4 regions of the Arthrobacter sp. StoSoilB13 genome follow, and region 1 is predicted to be linked to each of the others. Evidence: riboswitches for the same ligand, from Rfam matches in the RefSeq annotation. Region 1 holds a riboswitch; each other region holds the start of a gene.
The links. Region 1 has a riboswitch for S-adenosylmethionine ahead of metX (homoserine O-acetyltransferase MetX). Riboswitches for the same ligand answer to the same signal wherever they lie in the genome.
Positions count from the first base shown of each region.

Region 2: it holds a riboswitch for S-adenosylmethionine, as region 1 does, so the genes downstream of both, LDP01_RS15355 (hypothetical protein) here and metX (homoserine O-acetyltransferase MetX) in region 1, are expected to answer to the same signal.
Region 3: it holds a riboswitch for S-adenosylmethionine, as region 1 does, so the genes downstream of both, LDP01_RS06425 (aminotransferase class V-fold PLP-dependent enzyme) here and metX (homoserine O-acetyltransferase MetX) in region 1, are expected to answer to the same signal.
Region 4: it holds a riboswitch for S-adenosylmethionine, as region 1 does, so the genes downstream of both, LDP01_RS11665 (DUF1737 domain-containing protein) here and metX (homoserine O-acetyltransferase MetX) in region 1, are expected to answer to the same signal.

Region 1 covers NZ_AP024648.1:1,166,830-1,170,659, forward strand. The annotation lists gene LDP01_RS17580 (CPBP family intramembrane glutamic endopeptidase) at 1-68, shown strand, start outside; gene LDP01_RS17585 (VOC family protein) at 173-811, opposite strand; partial or broken gene LDP01_RS17590 (bifunctional o-acetylhomoserine/o-acetylserine sulfhydrylase) at 1,038-2,356, shown strand; SAM riboswitch class IV at 2,508-2,622, shown strand; gene metX (homoserine O-acetyltransferase MetX) at 2,637-3,758, shown strand; gene LDP01_RS17600 (hypothetical protein) at 3,765-3,830, opposite strand, start outside.
Region 2 covers NZ_AP024648.1:666,275-670,104, forward strand. The annotation lists gene LDP01_RS15345 (VIT1/CCC1 transporter family protein) at 1-493, opposite strand, end outside; gene LDP01_RS15350 (hypothetical protein) at 772-966, shown strand; gene LDP01_RS15355 (hypothetical protein) at 976-1,275, opposite strand; SAM riboswitch class IV at 1,291-1,410, opposite strand; gene LDP01_RS15360 (sodium:solute symporter family protein) at 1,573-3,114, opposite strand; gene LDP01_RS15365 (helix-turn-helix domain-containing protein) at 3,380-3,830, shown strand, end outside.
Region 3 covers NZ_AP024647.1:1,358,208-1,362,037, reverse strand. The annotation lists partial or broken gene LDP01_RS06425 (aminotransferase class V-fold PLP-dependent enzyme) at 1-1,289, opposite strand, end outside; SAM riboswitch class IV at 1,321-1,434, opposite strand; gene hisN (histidinol-phosphatase) at 1,616-2,428, opposite strand; gene rsgA (ribosome small subunit-dependent GTPase A) at 2,483-3,598, opposite strand; gene aroA (3-phosphoshikimate 1-carboxyvinyltransferase) at 3,601-3,830, opposite strand, start outside.
Region 4 covers NZ_AP024647.1:2,480,680-2,484,509, forward strand. The annotation lists gene LDP01_RS11655 (aromatic amino acid ammonia-lyase) at 1-86, opposite strand, end outside; gene LDP01_RS23425 (LLM class oxidoreductase) at 89-679, opposite strand; gene LDP01_RS23430 (LLM class flavin-dependent oxidoreductase) at 651-1,385, opposite strand; SAM riboswitch class IV at 1,585-1,696, shown strand; gene LDP01_RS11665 (DUF1737 domain-containing protein) at 1,711-1,977, shown strand; gene LDP01_RS11670 (rhodanese-like domain-containing protein) at 1,974-2,384, shown strand; gene LDP01_RS11675 (O-succinylhomoserine sulfhydrylase) at 2,385-3,593, shown strand; gene LDP01_RS11680 (hypothetical protein) at 3,604-3,830, shown strand, end outside.

The DNA of each region.
Region 1 (3,830 bases):
GCCTTGAAGGCAGGGGACCCTTAACCAGGGCACCGTTAAAGAGAAATTCGGCCGCCATCGGTGGGTGACGTCGTTGGCACCCGCTGATGGCGGCCGAAGCTTGACCGGACACACTGGACCTGTGACCCAACATGCTGGACTGGAGGGGACCAGGCCCCAGGGAAGGTGTGCGTCAGATAGTGACGGCGCCGGATGCGGTTTCGAAAGTGACGGACATGATGCCAGGCGTACCGTGCGGGGCCATCCACTGGACAGCGACGTCCTCAAGCGGCTTCTCTACGGGCTCGCCCAGCCATTCGGTAACGCGTTCCGCCGAGCCTGCAATGGTGAGGCTGGACATCTTGACGTCACTCTCATAGACCTTGGACGGGTGCAGTGAGGGATCGCCCTCCCACTTGAGCAGGTAAGGCACCTGGGGATCGGCGATCAAGCCGAGAATGCCGATCTGCTGCCATACGAGTTCGCGGCCATCCGGGAACTTGCGGTTGCCCGGAACTGCGGACCGGCCGAGGCGTTCCTCGAAGGGGGCGAGGTCGTCAACGGCGACGCACCAGCCCATCCAACCGCCGCCAGCCGCCGAGCGTGCGCGGACTGCCTGGCCAAAGGGTGCCTTGTCGGAAGCAGGGTGGTCCAGGACCTCTACGACTTCCAGGTATTTGTTATCCGCCAAGGGAATGATCATGTTCCGGGTACCGAAGCGCGGGTGCACTCCGCCCCGGACTGCGTCCACTCCCAGAGCTGCGGAAATTCGTTCGGTGGTGGCCAAAAGGCCATCTCGTTCACAAGCGTAAGAGACGTGATCCATGCGCATGGCTTCATCTTGGCACTTTGTGATCGGGGTCTCAGCTAAGGGAAGCCTTACTAACATGGGATGTTATTGTGCGCCGTCGGAACGCTTCACGCCGGGTCGCGTAAAGACTGAAAAATACTGCCTTCGTCACAAAGCTGTCCAAGTACCCGGGCGCTTCCTAGACTGGCCCCAGCCCACGCCTACAGCGATCAACGGCAAACCCGCGCGCCACGAAGAGGAGAACCCAATGTCCCAAGGATGGTCTTTCGAAACCCGCCAGATCCACGCAGGGCAGGAGCCTGACTCTGCCACGGGAGCGCGGTCGCTTCCGATCTACCAGACCACGTCCTTCGTTTTCCCGAGCGCAGAGAGCGCAGCCAACCGCTTTGCACTGGCCGAGCTCGCCCCGATCTACACGCGTATCGGCAACCCAACACAAGATGCCGTGGAGCAGCGGATCGCCAGCCTCGAAGGCGGGCTGGGCGCGTTGCTCCTTAGCTCAGGGCAGGCCGCGGAAACCTTCGCTATCCTGAACATTGCCGAGGCCGGAGACCATGTCGTCGCGAGCCCCAGCCTCTACGGTGGCACTTACAACCTGCTGGCGCACACTCTGAAGAAGTTCGGCATCTCCGTGACGTTCGTGCAGGATCCGGACAACCTGGACCAGTGGCGGGACGCCGTGCAGCCCAACACCAAGCTGTTCTTCGGCGAGGTTGTGTCCAATCCGCGCCAGGACGTGCTGGACATCGAGGGTGTTTCACGCGCCGCGCACGAGGCTGGCGTGCCGCTCATCGTGGATAACACGCTCTCAACCCCCTACCTCATCCGTCCCATCGAGTGGGGTGCGGACATCGTGGTGCACTCGGCTACCAAGTATCTGGGCGGCCACGGCGCGGCGATCGCCGGCGTGATCGTGGACTCCGGAAACTTTGATTTCGGCAAGGACCCGGAGCGCTTCCCCGGATTCAATACTCCGGACCCCAGCTACAACGGACTCGTTTACGCCCGGGACCTTGGCAAGGATGGCGCGCTCGGAGCCAACCTCTCCTACATTCTCAAGGCGCGCGTGCAGTTGCTGCGCGATCTGGGTTCGGCGGTTTCCCCGTTCAACGCCTTCCTCATCGCCCAGGGGCCCTGGAAACCCTGAGCCTGCGCGTCGAGCGTCACGTCTCGAACGCCACCAAAGTGGCTGAATGGCTGGAAGCCCATGACGACGTCGAATCGGTTGCCTTTGCGGGCCTGCCGTCCAGCCCTTGGTACGACCGCGGCCGTAAGTACGGGCCAAGGGGTACCGGTGCAGTGGTGGCATTCAACATCAAGGGTGGCGTCGAGGCCGGCAAGCGATTCGTGGACGGCCTGGAGTTGCACTCCCATGTTGCCAACATCGGTGACGTCCGCTCGCTGGTTATCCACCCGGCGTCGACTACCCACAGCCAGCTCACGGTCGAACAGCAGCTGGTTGCGGGCGTGAATCCAGGCCTTGTCCGCCTCTCCGTGGGAATAGAGCACGTGGACGACATTATTGCTGATCTTGAGGCCGGTTTCCGGGCTGCCAAAGGCGCTTAATCGCGCTGCTGGGGGAGCGGCCGCCCGCCGTCGAAAATTCGCCGGGCGGCCCTTCGCGGTGCGTGTTCCTGAACGAAGCGGCGCCAAACCGTCACACAGCTGTCACATTCTTCGCCAAGACAGCGGTATTTTTCCTAGACTCTACGTATTAGGTCATGAGTGCCAGCGACAGCCCCGGCTTGCTGGCCGGCAACCCTCCTCCGCGGTGGGGTGCCCCGGGTGAAGACCTGGCCTGTCGCACGCAAGGCGGCAGGCAAGCGCGAGGTTAGGTGTCAAAGGAATGACCATTACTGCTACAGCACCCCCCAAACCGGGCAAAGAAGACGGGACGGTCAAGTACGCCGGCGTAGGTTCACTGGAACTTGAAGCCGGCGGTTTTCTCCCGGATGTTGTGCTTGCCTACGAAACCTGGGGGCAGTTGAATGCGGATGCGTCCAACGCAGTCCTGGTTCAGCACGCACTGACGGGCAGCACGCATGTGGCCCGCGGTGCTACTGATGAGGAAGGCTGGTGGGAGCAACTCGTTGGTCCCGGCGCGACGATCGACACCAACCGGTTCTTCGTTATCTCCATCAACATTGTCGGCGGCTGTTACGGCAGCACGGGCCCATCGTCAGAGGCGCCGGACGGACGGCCCTGGGGATCCCGCTTCCCACTGATCACCTTGCGCGACAGCACGGTGGCTGAAGCCCGGCTCGCGGATGCCTTGGGGATCAAGGCATGGCACGCAGTCCTTGGCGGTTCCATGGGTGGGGCGCGGGCACTTGAGTGGGCGGTCACCTTCCCTGAGCGTGTTCAGCGGTGCGCGGTTATTTCTGTGGGCGCCTACAGCACAGCCGAGCAAATTGCTTTCGCCCAGTCGCAGACGCTCGCCATCCGCCAGGACCCGAACTTCAACAACGGCGATTACTACGGTGGACCAACTCCTGAGGCAGGCCTTGCCCTGGCCCGACGGATAGCGCACATCACGTACCGGTCAGCGCTGGAGCTTGATGTCCGCTTCGGCCGGGAAGCCCAGCACCAGGAGACGCCCCTGGCCGCTGCGGTCCTGGGGGAGCGTGGCCGCTACCAAGTGGAAAGCTACCTCGACCACCAAGGCACCAAGCTGGTGCGCCGGTTCGATGCGAACAGTTACATCGCCATCACCGAGGCGCTGATGTCCCACGACATCAGACGGGGCCGGGGCACCTTGAAGGAAGCCTTGGCTGCCGCCACTGCTGAATTCTTTGTGGCAGCCGTCGATTCCGACCGCCTCTATTTTCCGGCCCAGTCAGTGGAACTGGCGCAAAACCTGCCAGGCAATGTGCCCGTCCACGTGATCGAGGCCCCCATCGGCCACGATGGCTTCCTGACCGAAATCGGCCAACTATCGAAGCAGCTTCGCGAGGCCTTCTTCGCCTAAGCCGGCTCAGCCGTTCATGATGTCGCCGCGCTGCTTCATGTAATCCTCCATGGCAATTTCGCCGTTGCTGAA
Region 2 (3,830 bases), 500 kb from region 1:
CACGGAAGGTACCGGAGAGCCTGTTGCGGCCACGGGTGGCAAGGCCCCTGACAACTTCTTCGTGGATTTGTTCGTCGGCAACCATGGCTGGAGTCGCGGCAGGTTCGGCTCCGTAGGGGGAGCGGCCTTCCGCGCGCTGCGCCAACGCGAGGACGAACACGGAACCAAAGTGCCGGGCCAGGAAGCCCAGCAGCTGGCTGCGGGTGGAAGCTCCCTTCGGCATTCCGGCGTGTTCTCCCAAGAGCTTGAGCCAGTGTGCCTCGTGCCGTCTCTCGGCCTCGGCCAGGGCGAGCAGGATCTGCCGTTCTTCGCCGTCACGACGCTGGGCGAGTTCCCGGTAGACGGCGGCTTCGGCACGCTCGTCGGCCAGGTATTGACGCCAGCGCCTGATGTCCGCCGGTGTGGGCCGGGCTGGTTGGGACGGTGTTCCGGATCCGGGGGCGGGGTCCGGAGCGGGGCTCGACGAACCGTGGGATTCCTGGTGCTTCTGCACTTTTTCTCCTGTGCTGGGTGGGGTAGTTGCGGCCCCATTGCACGCCCACTGTACCGCTTATCGGCGCGGATTTTTGGCCGGTATTCCTTAGTTGGAATGTTCGGCATGCCTTAATTTTCGAAGCTGCAATCCTCTGCCTGGAGCCTTTCCCTGGGTCCATGTGGGCCGTTGCCTTGACCCTCTTCAGGCACAGTGCTCAGATGGAAGGACAGGGGCGGGGGCCCTCCCCGCACTCGGTCAGCAGGCTGCTTGCCAGCCCACCAGACGGAGGTTGCAGCATGGACACCACCGAACCGCACGCCAACCACCCCGAACGGGAGACCATCGAGTCGGATCCCGCCTACGACTACAGCGATGACCAGGAAGTCGACGAACCCTGGGTGGAGGAAATCGACGTCCCGGATGACGACGAGCGGGTTGTCCCCCTGGATGAAACCGAAGAATTCCGCGGGGAAGAAGACGAGGAATTCTAGGACCGTTTCTTAGGCAGGGCCATCTTCACCGAAGGTGAAATGCCGCTCCAGTCCCGCCGGACGCCCGAGCGCTGCAACAGTCACCGTCAACGTCCTCGACGATTCACACCACCGCGATGGACGCACAGCCTGGGCAAGGGCATGCGCCAACAGGCGCGCTTCGGGGTGCCGGAACCGGGCCAGCCCACCGTTCAGGAACAGGGTCACCGTCCCAAGGACAAGGTCGACGCCGGGAATCACCGGAACAGTGGGCGCTTCGGTTTTGGTGGGGCTGCTTTGGCTTGGGGTGGTAACGCCTTGGTACGGCAAGGACTGCTCCTTTGGGGAGTGCTCTTGCCCGCTCGGTTGTCTCTGGTCCGGGGCGGGCCGCTTCCTCATCCGAACCACCCGTGAACATGGGGTTGGTGTGTGGCCAGTCGGAGCTTGGCGCCACCTCTCTTGAAGCTGGGACCACTGTACTGGAGGAGTGCTGTCCGGGAGAAGTGTGGCCCTCGGATCCGCTCGCCCCCGCACAGCGCAACGGCGGCGCTGCCCCGGGAAGGGGCGGCGCCGCCGTCGACCATTGCTCAGTTCAGTTCTTACCTGATGCCTTGCGGCCCTGGGCCGTTAGCTGGCGTTGTGGCTGCTGACGGGGTGGGCTTCCAAGGGCAATTCGTCAGATACCGCTCCGGCCACGCGCTTTTCCCAAGCGGCCCGGACTTCGGGTTCGGTGGGCGGCGTGAGGAGGGAAATCACCACGTAGGCGACGAACGAGGCCGCGAGGCCGTAGTAGATGGGCTCGTTGGCGTAGACGCCGTCGACGCTTGGAATGACTCCAGTGGCGAACAGAATCAACAAGGCCAACGTCAATACCGAGCCCACTGCCATGGACCATGCAGCAGCGATACCAGTGCCGCGCTTCCACACCAGGCCGCCAAGAATCGCGACGAGGAGGCCGCCCACAAGGATGTCGTAAGCAATGGTGAGGGCAACAACCACGTCCTGCGCGGCCATGGAGATCAACACCGCGACGATGCCCAGGCCAAGAACCCAGTAACGGTTGGCTTTGACGTCGTGCTCGGGGTTTTCGGTGTCGTCCGTGTTGATGGTCTTGCCGAACCAGCTGGCCACGAACGGAACAACATCTGCGCGGGCCACCGTGGCGGCGGCAATCAGGGCACCTGAAGCGGTGGACATCATGGCTGCAACAGCTGCGGCCATGACCAGGCCGCCGATGCCGATGGGCAGGATGTGGGTTGCCACCTCGGCGTAGACCACGTCCTTGCCGAGGTTGGCGACATCAATGTTGGGGAGCGCCACCCGGGCGGCCAGGCCGATCAAGGCACCGGCCACACCGTAGAGGATGCAGTAAACGCCGGCGGTCGCTCCACCCCAGCGTGCAACCTTGGGAGTCTTGGCCGTGAAGACGCGCTGCCAGATGTCCTGGCCGATCAGGAGTCCGAGTGTGTACACGACGAAGTAGGTGATGATCGTCTGGACGCCGATTCCGTCGATCTGGAAGAAGCTCGCCTCGACGCGCTCACGGATGCCGTCCAGTCCTCCGGCCGCGTTCATGACGAACGGGAGCATCAGGAAGAAGATGCCCACGGTCTTGATGATGAACTGGACCTGGTCGGCCAAGGTGATGGACCACATGCCACCGATGGTCGAGTAAACAAGCACAATTGCACCGCCGACGGCGATCGCCATCCAGCGTTCCCAGTCGAAGAGGACCACGAAGATGGTGGCGTAGGCGCCGGTGGATGTGGCACAAAGCATGAGGGTGTAGGCCAGCATGACGATTCCGGAGGTCTGCGTGGCCTTGCTGCCGTAGCGAAGGCTCAGCATTTGGGAGACCGTGTAGATCTTCAGGCGCTGGATGGTGCCGGCGAAGAGCAGGCTCAGGAGGAGGACGCCGGCGCCGATTGCGACTACCAGCCACATACCTGAGATGCCGAACTTGTAGCCCAGGCCGACACCGCCGACGGTGGATGCGCCACCGAGGACAACTGCGGCCATGGTGCCCGTGTAAAGGAAAGGTCCAAGGCGGCGGCCGGCCACCAGGAAGTCGCTGTTGTTCTTGGTGCGGGACTTGCCCCACCAGCCGAATGCAAGCATGGCAAGCAGGTACACCACCACAATGGCGATGTTTATGAACGATGAGTCCATGAGTGGCTCCTTGGAGCTGGTGCACGGAGGTTGGGTTTTCGACGATACGCCTGGGAAGCGTCGAAGTCTCCGTGCTGGTGATGGGAGATTGGGGATCGTGTTGTGCCTCACAGACAACACTTGTTGCCTATGAGGATATGTTGTGATGGGAGTAACAGTCAAGGGGCTTTGGTCATCCTCGGGCTGTTGAGGGCTCCAGCGGCCCCTGGTCCCGCTACTATTGCTGCAATGACAGGGCCGAATGACAGGCCTGAAAGGTTCGTGAATGAAGGCTCTCCCCGTTGAACCAAGCAACGTTCCCGTTGCCATTGGTTCCAGAATCCGCGCAGCCCGCCAGGCACAGCGCCTCACCATTGAGCAAGTGGCGGACGCAACTGGTTTGACCAAGGGCTTCCTCAGCCGTGTCGAGAGGGATCTGACGTCACCGTCGGTCGCTTCACTTGTAACCCTTTGCCAGGTCCTGTCCGTGTCGGTAGGAGACCTGTTTGCCGCTCCTGAAACGCATCTGACCAGGCGCGACGACGGTCCCCGGATTTCGCTGGGTGGCCAGGGCATTGTGGAGCGTTTGTTAACGGCCCGTTCGGAGCGGCGCCTGCAGATCCTTCAGGCCACCATCGAGCCACGGGGCCGTGGTGAGAACGAGCTCTACGCCGTGGACTGCGACGTTGACGTCCTTCATGTGGTGAAGGGACGCATCAAGCTCATCCTGACCAACG
Region 3 (3,830 bases), on a different replicon from region 1:
GACCCGTGCGCTTGAGTTCCTCGATACCAGCCAGCAGCCGTGTGGCATCCTCCAGGCGGGAGCCCACGCCGAAGCTGGCTCGCAGTGAGCCGGACGGCAGGCCCAGCCGCTTGAGGAGGGGATGGGCGCAGAAGCGGCCGTCACGAAGTCCTACACCGTGTTCGGCGGCGAGGTATGCGGCGACCAGTCCGGCGTCGAATCCTTCCACCGAGAAATTAACCACGCCGATGGTGTCCTCGGAGTCGCTGAAGATCCGGTGGACCGTCACGCCGTCGATTGCTTCAAGTCCCTGTACGAGGTAGGAGCGGATTCCAGCTTCATGGGCATGCCAGGCATCCTGATCCAAGCCGGCGAGCACCTGCGTCGCCCGGGCCAATGTTGCCGCACCGAGGACGTTGGGGGAGCCGCCCTCGTGGCGGGCGGGACCTGAGGGCCCAGCTGACCGAGTCCAGGCGCGCCTCACGAACAGCGCCTCCGCCGGCAAGGTGGGGAGTACCGGCGTCGAGCCAGTCGGGACGGCCCACAACGACTCCGGCGCCGAACGGAGCGTAGAGCTTATGGCCGGAGAACACGATGTAGTCGACGTCTGTGGCGGCGATGTTGATGCGGCGGTGGGGGGCAAGCTGCGCGGCGTCCACCACAATCCTGGCACCGTATTCGTGTGCAAGTGCTGCGAGTTCGGCGATCGGCAGGATTTCACCGGTCACGTTCGAGGCACCGGTGACCGCCAGCAGAGATACGCCGCCTTGGCTGAGTTCCTCGCGGAGCTTGGCCAAGGTAGCGGTCAGTGTCGAAGCAGCTACGACACTGCGGTGAGGGACGCCCTGCCAGGGAAGAAGATTGGCATGGTGCTCGATGTCCAGGTAAAGGACCTCGCCAGTTGGCTTACCGTCGAGTTGCGGGAGGCAGCCCGCCAACAGGTTCAGCGAGTCCGTGGTGTTCCGGGTGAAGATGACGGAATCATCCGGACGGCCGCCAACGAATTCACGGACGATGTCGCGGGAGTTCTCGTAGACCGAGGTGCTGATCTGGGAAGCGTAGCCCGCGCCGCGGTGGACACTGGCGTAGTAGGGGAGGATCTCGTTGAGATACGCAGAAACGATGGTCAACGCGGGAGCGGATGCTCCGTAGTCGAGGTTGGCGTAGCGGACATGGCCACCCTGGATCAGGGGAGCTTGCAGCTCCGCGCCTGTGACGGCGGCCAGGGGCCTGCCCGCAGCGGCTTCGTGCGCTGCTTCTTCGACCGCAAGGGACGGCAGAACGGTGGAGTTGAACGTAGCAGTGCTCATGGGACCTCACTCAAGAGGGACCCCCTATGGGGATCCGCGCTTGCCGTATCCGTTCCGGACCGGCCAGGTCGTCACCCGGGGCACCCCACCGCGAATGGAGGGTTGCCGGCCAGCAAACCGGGGTTTAGCGCTGGCACTCGTGACCTGTAAAGAGGTTAGGCCACGCATCTGGCCTGCTCCAAAGTCGATTCGCTTTGTTAAGCAGATTGTTACGACGTGTCCGGAAACCGGGTTTTGGGCGAAGAAAAGACGGCGGATGCCCCGAAAAGGAGGCTTCCGCCGTCGAAAATTCTATGCACAGCCGGTTGGCTTGTTGGTCCGCCGGGTCAGAGGAGGTCATCCAGGGCAGGGTTTAGCCGCTTGAGGACCTCCGAGTGGAGGATGGAGTTGGTGGCCAGGGCGTTGCCGCCGAAGGGGCCGTCCTCGCCTTCCAATGAGGTGAAGCGGCCGCCGGCTTCCGTCACGATGGGAACCAGTGCTGCCATGTCGTAAAGATTCAGCTCTGGCTCGCAGGCGATGTCAACAGCCCCCTCGGCTACCAGGCAATAGGACCAGAAGTCGCCATAGGCGCGCGTGCGCCAGATGTCTTCCGTCAACCCCAGGAACTCGTCCAGATTGCCGCGCTCCTTCCAACCGGAGAGGCTGGAATATGACATTGAAGCATCGGCCAACCGCGAAACGTTGGACACCCTGAGCCGGGTGGCTGATGCCAGGGAGCGGCCCATGTAGGCGCCCATGTCCTTTGCTGCCCACCAACGCTTGCCCAGCGCGGGGGCGCTGACAACTCCAACGACGGGCTCGCCTTCGTCAACGAGCGCGATCAGGGTAGCCCACACGGGAACGCCCCGAACAAAGTTCTTGGTGCCGTCGATGGGGTCGATGATCCAACGCCGGGAGCCGTGGCCGCTGCTGCCGAACTCCTCGCCGAGGACGGCGTCACGGGGGCGCGAGCGTGACAATTGGCCGCGGATGGCTTCTTCCGCAGCCTTGTCGGCATCCGTCACGGGCGTGAGGTCAGGCTTGGTCTCGACCTGCAGATCCAAGGCCTTGAAGCGGTCCATGGTTTGGGCGTCCACGGAATCCGCCAGCACGTGGGCCAGTCGCAGGTCGTCGTTGTAGCTGGAAACGGGTTGGGTCATGCCACCAAACTATCGTGAAACGTTCCCTGCAGTTGGATCGCCTTGCGCCGACACTTAGTTGACCGTACCCAATTCCTTGGTCTCTTTCGCTTCCAAACGCGGGTCCGCGCCCAGCAGCCGCCGGAGCGAAGACAAACGGGCCACTCCGGAAGGACCCGCGTGTCCCTCGTTCACCCAGGCATCAAGTCCGCAATTGATGGCGCCGGCATCGTGCTTGCAACCGCGTTCACAAGCTTCTGTGCCCGGTTCCAGGTCGGGGAAGGAATGCAGGATGCGGTCGGGGTCCACGTGCGCCAGTCCGAAGGAGCGGATACCGGGGGTATCGATGATCCAGCTACCCGGTGGGGCGTCTGCCAGCTTCAGGGCCAACGCCGAAGACGACGTGTGCCGGCCCCGCCCGGTGACGGCGTTGACACCACCGGTAGCCCGTTCGGCTCCAGTCAGGGCATTGACCATGGTGGACTTGCCGACGCCCGAATGGCCCAGCATGACAGTGACTTTTCCATCAAGGTGGGCCCGCAATTCGGCAACGGCGCGGCTGTCCAGCCTCGCGGACAGTCCGTCGTCGGAGCGGGCGTCAATACCGGACGCTTCATCATCTGCCGTACGGCTGATGATGATCGGAAAGTCCAGGCTGAGATAGTTCGATAACAGCTCCGCAGGATCCTTGACATCTGCTTTGGTGACAAGCAGCAGCGGCTCGATCCCGGCGTCGTAGGCTGCAACCAAAGCACGGTCAATAAAGCCCGTCCGGGGCTCCGGATTGGCTGCGGCGACCACCACCACAAGTTGGTCTGCATTGGCCACCACCACTCTTTCGATGGGGTCGGTATCATCAGCGCTGCGCCGCAGCAGCGTCTTGCGCTCCTCTATGCGGACCAGCCGCGCGAGGGTATCCGGCTCTCCCGATACATCCCCCACCAAGGCGACGAAATCGCCGGGGACGACGGGGTTTCGTCGCAGTTCACGCGCGCGTGCAGCGATGATAATACGTTCATCGGAGGAGTCTTCTCCAACGATGGCGGTGTAGCGCCCGCGGTCCACCGTGATGATCCGGCCAATGACCGCGTCGTCATGACTGGGGCGGTCTTTGGTGCGGGGCCTTGATCCTTTTTTGTTCGGACGTATCCGGACGTCGGATTCGTCCCAGGAGCGTGCGTCGCGGCCCATGGTCAGTTGCTGGCCTCACTGGTGACGGTTTCGTCCTCGCCCGTGCCCTGCTGCAGCATGGCCTCCCACATCTGCGGAAATTCGGGCATCGTCTTGGAGGTGGTAGCAATATCCTCCACCTGGACGCCCTCAACGGCGAGCCCCAAAATAGCGCCGGCCGTAGCCATGCGGTGGTCGGCGTAGCTGTGTACGACGCCGGGGTGCAGCGTGGCCGGGCGGATGATCAGGCCGT
Region 4 (3,830 bases), on a different replicon from region 1:
AACGCCGGATCCAAGGCAGCCTGCGCTACGCGCTCAGGGTCCACCGGCGATGTGCCGATCAAGAGGGTCCGGGGCTCGGAGGACATCGTCAGAAGTCCAGAAGATTCTGGCGGAAGCCACCGTCGCCGTAACTCTTCCTCAACAGGCCACGGCGGCGCAGTTCGGGAGTGAGCTTGTCCAAGACGCCGTGTACGGTGACGGGGTCCACGAAGCCGGAGAAGAGGAAGCCGTCGCCACCCACAGCCTCGCCGGTCCCCTCGAGATAGTCCGCGATTTCACCAACCGTGCCGATGATCGAATCGCCGGCGCCACCGCTGCGTGCCTGAAGGATCTGGCGCAGGGTAGACCCCGGAGGCGCCGCCTTGGCGAAGTGCTCCAAGGTGCCTTGGTTGCTGTTGGTGCTCAATTCGGGCAACGGCGCATCAAGGTCGAATTGCTTGAAGTCGATCACGGACAGGTAGGAGATCGAATTGAGCTGGCTGTCGATATCACGCTGGGTAAGCTCCCGGCGCTGGGCACGCAACTCCCCGGCCTCGGCCGATGAACCTACGACGGTGGGCTTCAGCACGAAAAGTACCTTGACGTCGTCGGGGTTCCTGCCCGCCTTGGCAGCCTCGGCACGGATGGAATCCCGGTAGGCCTTCATGCCGTCAACGCCACGGGCCAAGGCGATCGCCACGTCTGCATGCCCACCCGCGAACGCTTTGCCGCGGGGAGAAGCGCCGGGCCTGCACCAGTACGGGCTCCTCCGGCAGAGGTGCGGTGTTGAGGGGACCGCGGACCTTGAAGAAGTCACCCTGGTGGTTAATGGGGTGCACTTTGGTGTGGTCGGCGAATACGCCGGCCTCAACGTCCTCAAGGATGGCGTCCGGTTCCCAGCTCCGCCAAAGCCTCCGGACGACGTCGACGAATTCCTCCGCCTTCTCATACCGAAGGTCGTGTTCAATCTGCTGGTCCAAACCGTAATTCTGCGCGGCGAGGTCACTGCCGGAGGTTACGACGTTCCATCCCAACTGCCCCTCGGAGAAGTGCTGCAGCGTGGCCAGGAGGCGGGCCGCAGTGAAAGGCGGATAGAACGATGCGCTGACCGTCGGGACGATTCCAAGGTGCTCGGTTGCGGACAGGAGGTACGGCACCAGGGCCAAGGGATCATGTTTGGGCGCAAAGGAGGCGTGTGCCAGCGAGACCTCGGCAGTGCCGCCATAGGTATCGGGAACAGTAAGGGAGTCCTCGATGATGAAGAGGTCAAGGCCGGATTGCTCAAACGCGCGGACGGCGTCTTGATACAGGGCAGGCTTCTTCCAGTCGTAGCCCAGGCTGTAGCCGGGAGTTCCCCATCCCTGGACACCAAAACCGTGCCCCACGAACCATCCAAAATGCAGCATGGGCTTGAGTGTAGAGCTGCCTTGTCCGTTCACCGCGACCTGATTTCTTGCGAAGTTACAGGGGGTCGTACTGCGTCAATTATGCTCCCGGGGCGTCACATTTGGGCTGCTACTCCAGCACCGGCCGGTTACGCAACATGACGACCGCGTAACCGCTTGCAAGTGCGGGCCGCCGCCGCGGGATGTTACGTTTTTCTTGAGTAATGAGCACCAGCGCCAAGCCCTGACTTGCTGGTCGGCAACCCTCTCTCCGGCGGGGTGCCTCAGGTGACTACTCGGCGTATCGACACTTCGAACTGCAAGCGTGACTGAGGAGCACCAGCCAATGCCTGAACCCACTGAAGAAAAACTCTCCTACCGCCTGATTACAGGTCCGGATACCCGTGAATTCTGCGAGCGGATCACCACGGCCCTCGCCGACGGCTACGTGCTCCACGGCAGCCCGGCAGCCACGTTCAATGGCACGGATGTCATCGTGGCGCAGGCGGTCGTCCTGCCCGCTGCCATCGCCAACGCAGACGCCGCCGTCGCGAATGCTGTTGACCAGTTGGAGAACGACGACGACGAAGAAGCATTCGAGGGACACGCATGAGTTACGCAGGTGACCTGACCCCGCAGGACGCGTGGGCCAAGCTTGAAGAAGGCGCAATCCTGGTAGACGTCCGCACCGAGGCCGAGTGGGCCCACATCGGCATCCCGGACACCAAAGCCACAGAGAATGATCCCTTGTTCATTCAGTGGAACCTCGCCGGTGGCATTCCCAACTCCCGCTTCATCGAGGACCTGCAGCAGCAGGCACCCGAGGGTGAGGGCGTGGAACTCGTTTTCATCTGCCGCTCAGGCCAGCGCTCCATCTCGGCCGCCATCGCCGCGACGCAGGCCGGGTTCACCGCCTACAACGTGCTTGAGGGCTTCGAAGGTGACCCTGACCGTTACGGCGAACGGACCATCAACGGCTGGAAGAACCGCGGCCTGCCAACCAACCTGGGGAACGACTAAGTGACTTTCAATCCCGATGCCGCCAGCTGGAGCCCTGACACCCAGGCAGTACGCGGCGGCCTTGACCGTACCAACTTCCAGGAGACGTCCGAACCCGTTTTCCTGAACTCCGGCTTCGTCTACGAATCCGCTGCCGCCGCCGAACGCGCCTTCACCGGCGAGGACGAACGCTTCGTTTACTCCCGCTACGGCAACCCGTCCGTGGCCACGTTCCAGGAACGGTTGCGGTTGCTCGAAGGAACCGAGGCATGCTTCGCGACGGCGTCCGGCATGTCCGCGGTGTTCACCGCCTTGGGTGCCCTCCTGGCTGCCGGTGATCGCGTGGTTGCCGCCCGTTCCCTGTTCGGCTCGTGCTTCGTGATCCTCAACGAGATCCTGCCGCGCTGGGGCGTAGAGACCGTGTTTGTCGACGGTCCCGACCTCGACCAGTGGCGGGCTGCCCTCTCCGAACCGACCACTGCCGTGTTCTTCGAGTCGCCCTCGAACCCCATGCAGGAAATCGTGGACGTCGCCGCCGTCAGCGAGCTGGCGCATGCTGCGGGAGCGACCGTCGTCGTCGACAACGTCTTTGCCACTCCCTTGCTCCAGCGTTGCGGTGACCTGGGCGCGGACGTCATTGTGTACTCCGGAACCAAGCACATCGATGGCCAAGGGCGTGTCCTCGGCGGCGCAATCCTGGGCACCAAGGAATTCATCGACGGCCCGGTCAAGCAGTTGATGCGGCACACCGGACCTTCACTCTCCGCCTTCAATGCCTGGGTGTTGACCAAGGGCCTGGAGACGATCGGCCTGAGGGTGAACCACAGCTCGGCTTCTGCTTTGAAAATCGCGGAATGGCTCGAGCAGCAGCCTGCCATCAGCTGGGTCAAGTACCCCTTGCTGAAATCGCACCCTCAGTACGAGCTGGCGGCCAAGCAAATGAAGGCCGGCGGTACCGTGCTGACCTTCGAGTTGCTGCCCTCCTCCGGGCGTTCGGCCAAGGATGCCGCGTTTGCATTGCTGGACGGTCTGCGCGTCATCGACATCTCCAACAACCTGGGCGACTCCAAGTCCCTCATCACGCACCCGGCCACCACCACCCACCGGGCCATGGGGCCCGAAGGGCGTGCGGCCATTGGGCTGAGCGACGGCGTGGTCCGTTTGTCCGTTGGCCTGGAAGACGTGGACGATCTCATTTTGGATCTGGAGAAGGCCCTCAAACAGGTCTAACCTTGCTGCCATGAGCGGGAACCACCCCCGTCGCCGTGCCGGAGCAGTCATCGTTGCCGGTACGGCGGTGTGGTTTGCAGGGATCTCGCCTGTATCGCGTGTCTACATCACCCCTGATGCCGCTGAACGTCTTCGTATGCTTGAGGCCGGCCAGCGTGGCTGGGTGATCGGTCAGCACCTCGCTGCTGCTGGAACAGTCGCGGTGCCGGTGGGATACGCAGCCTTTGCCCGTCGTCT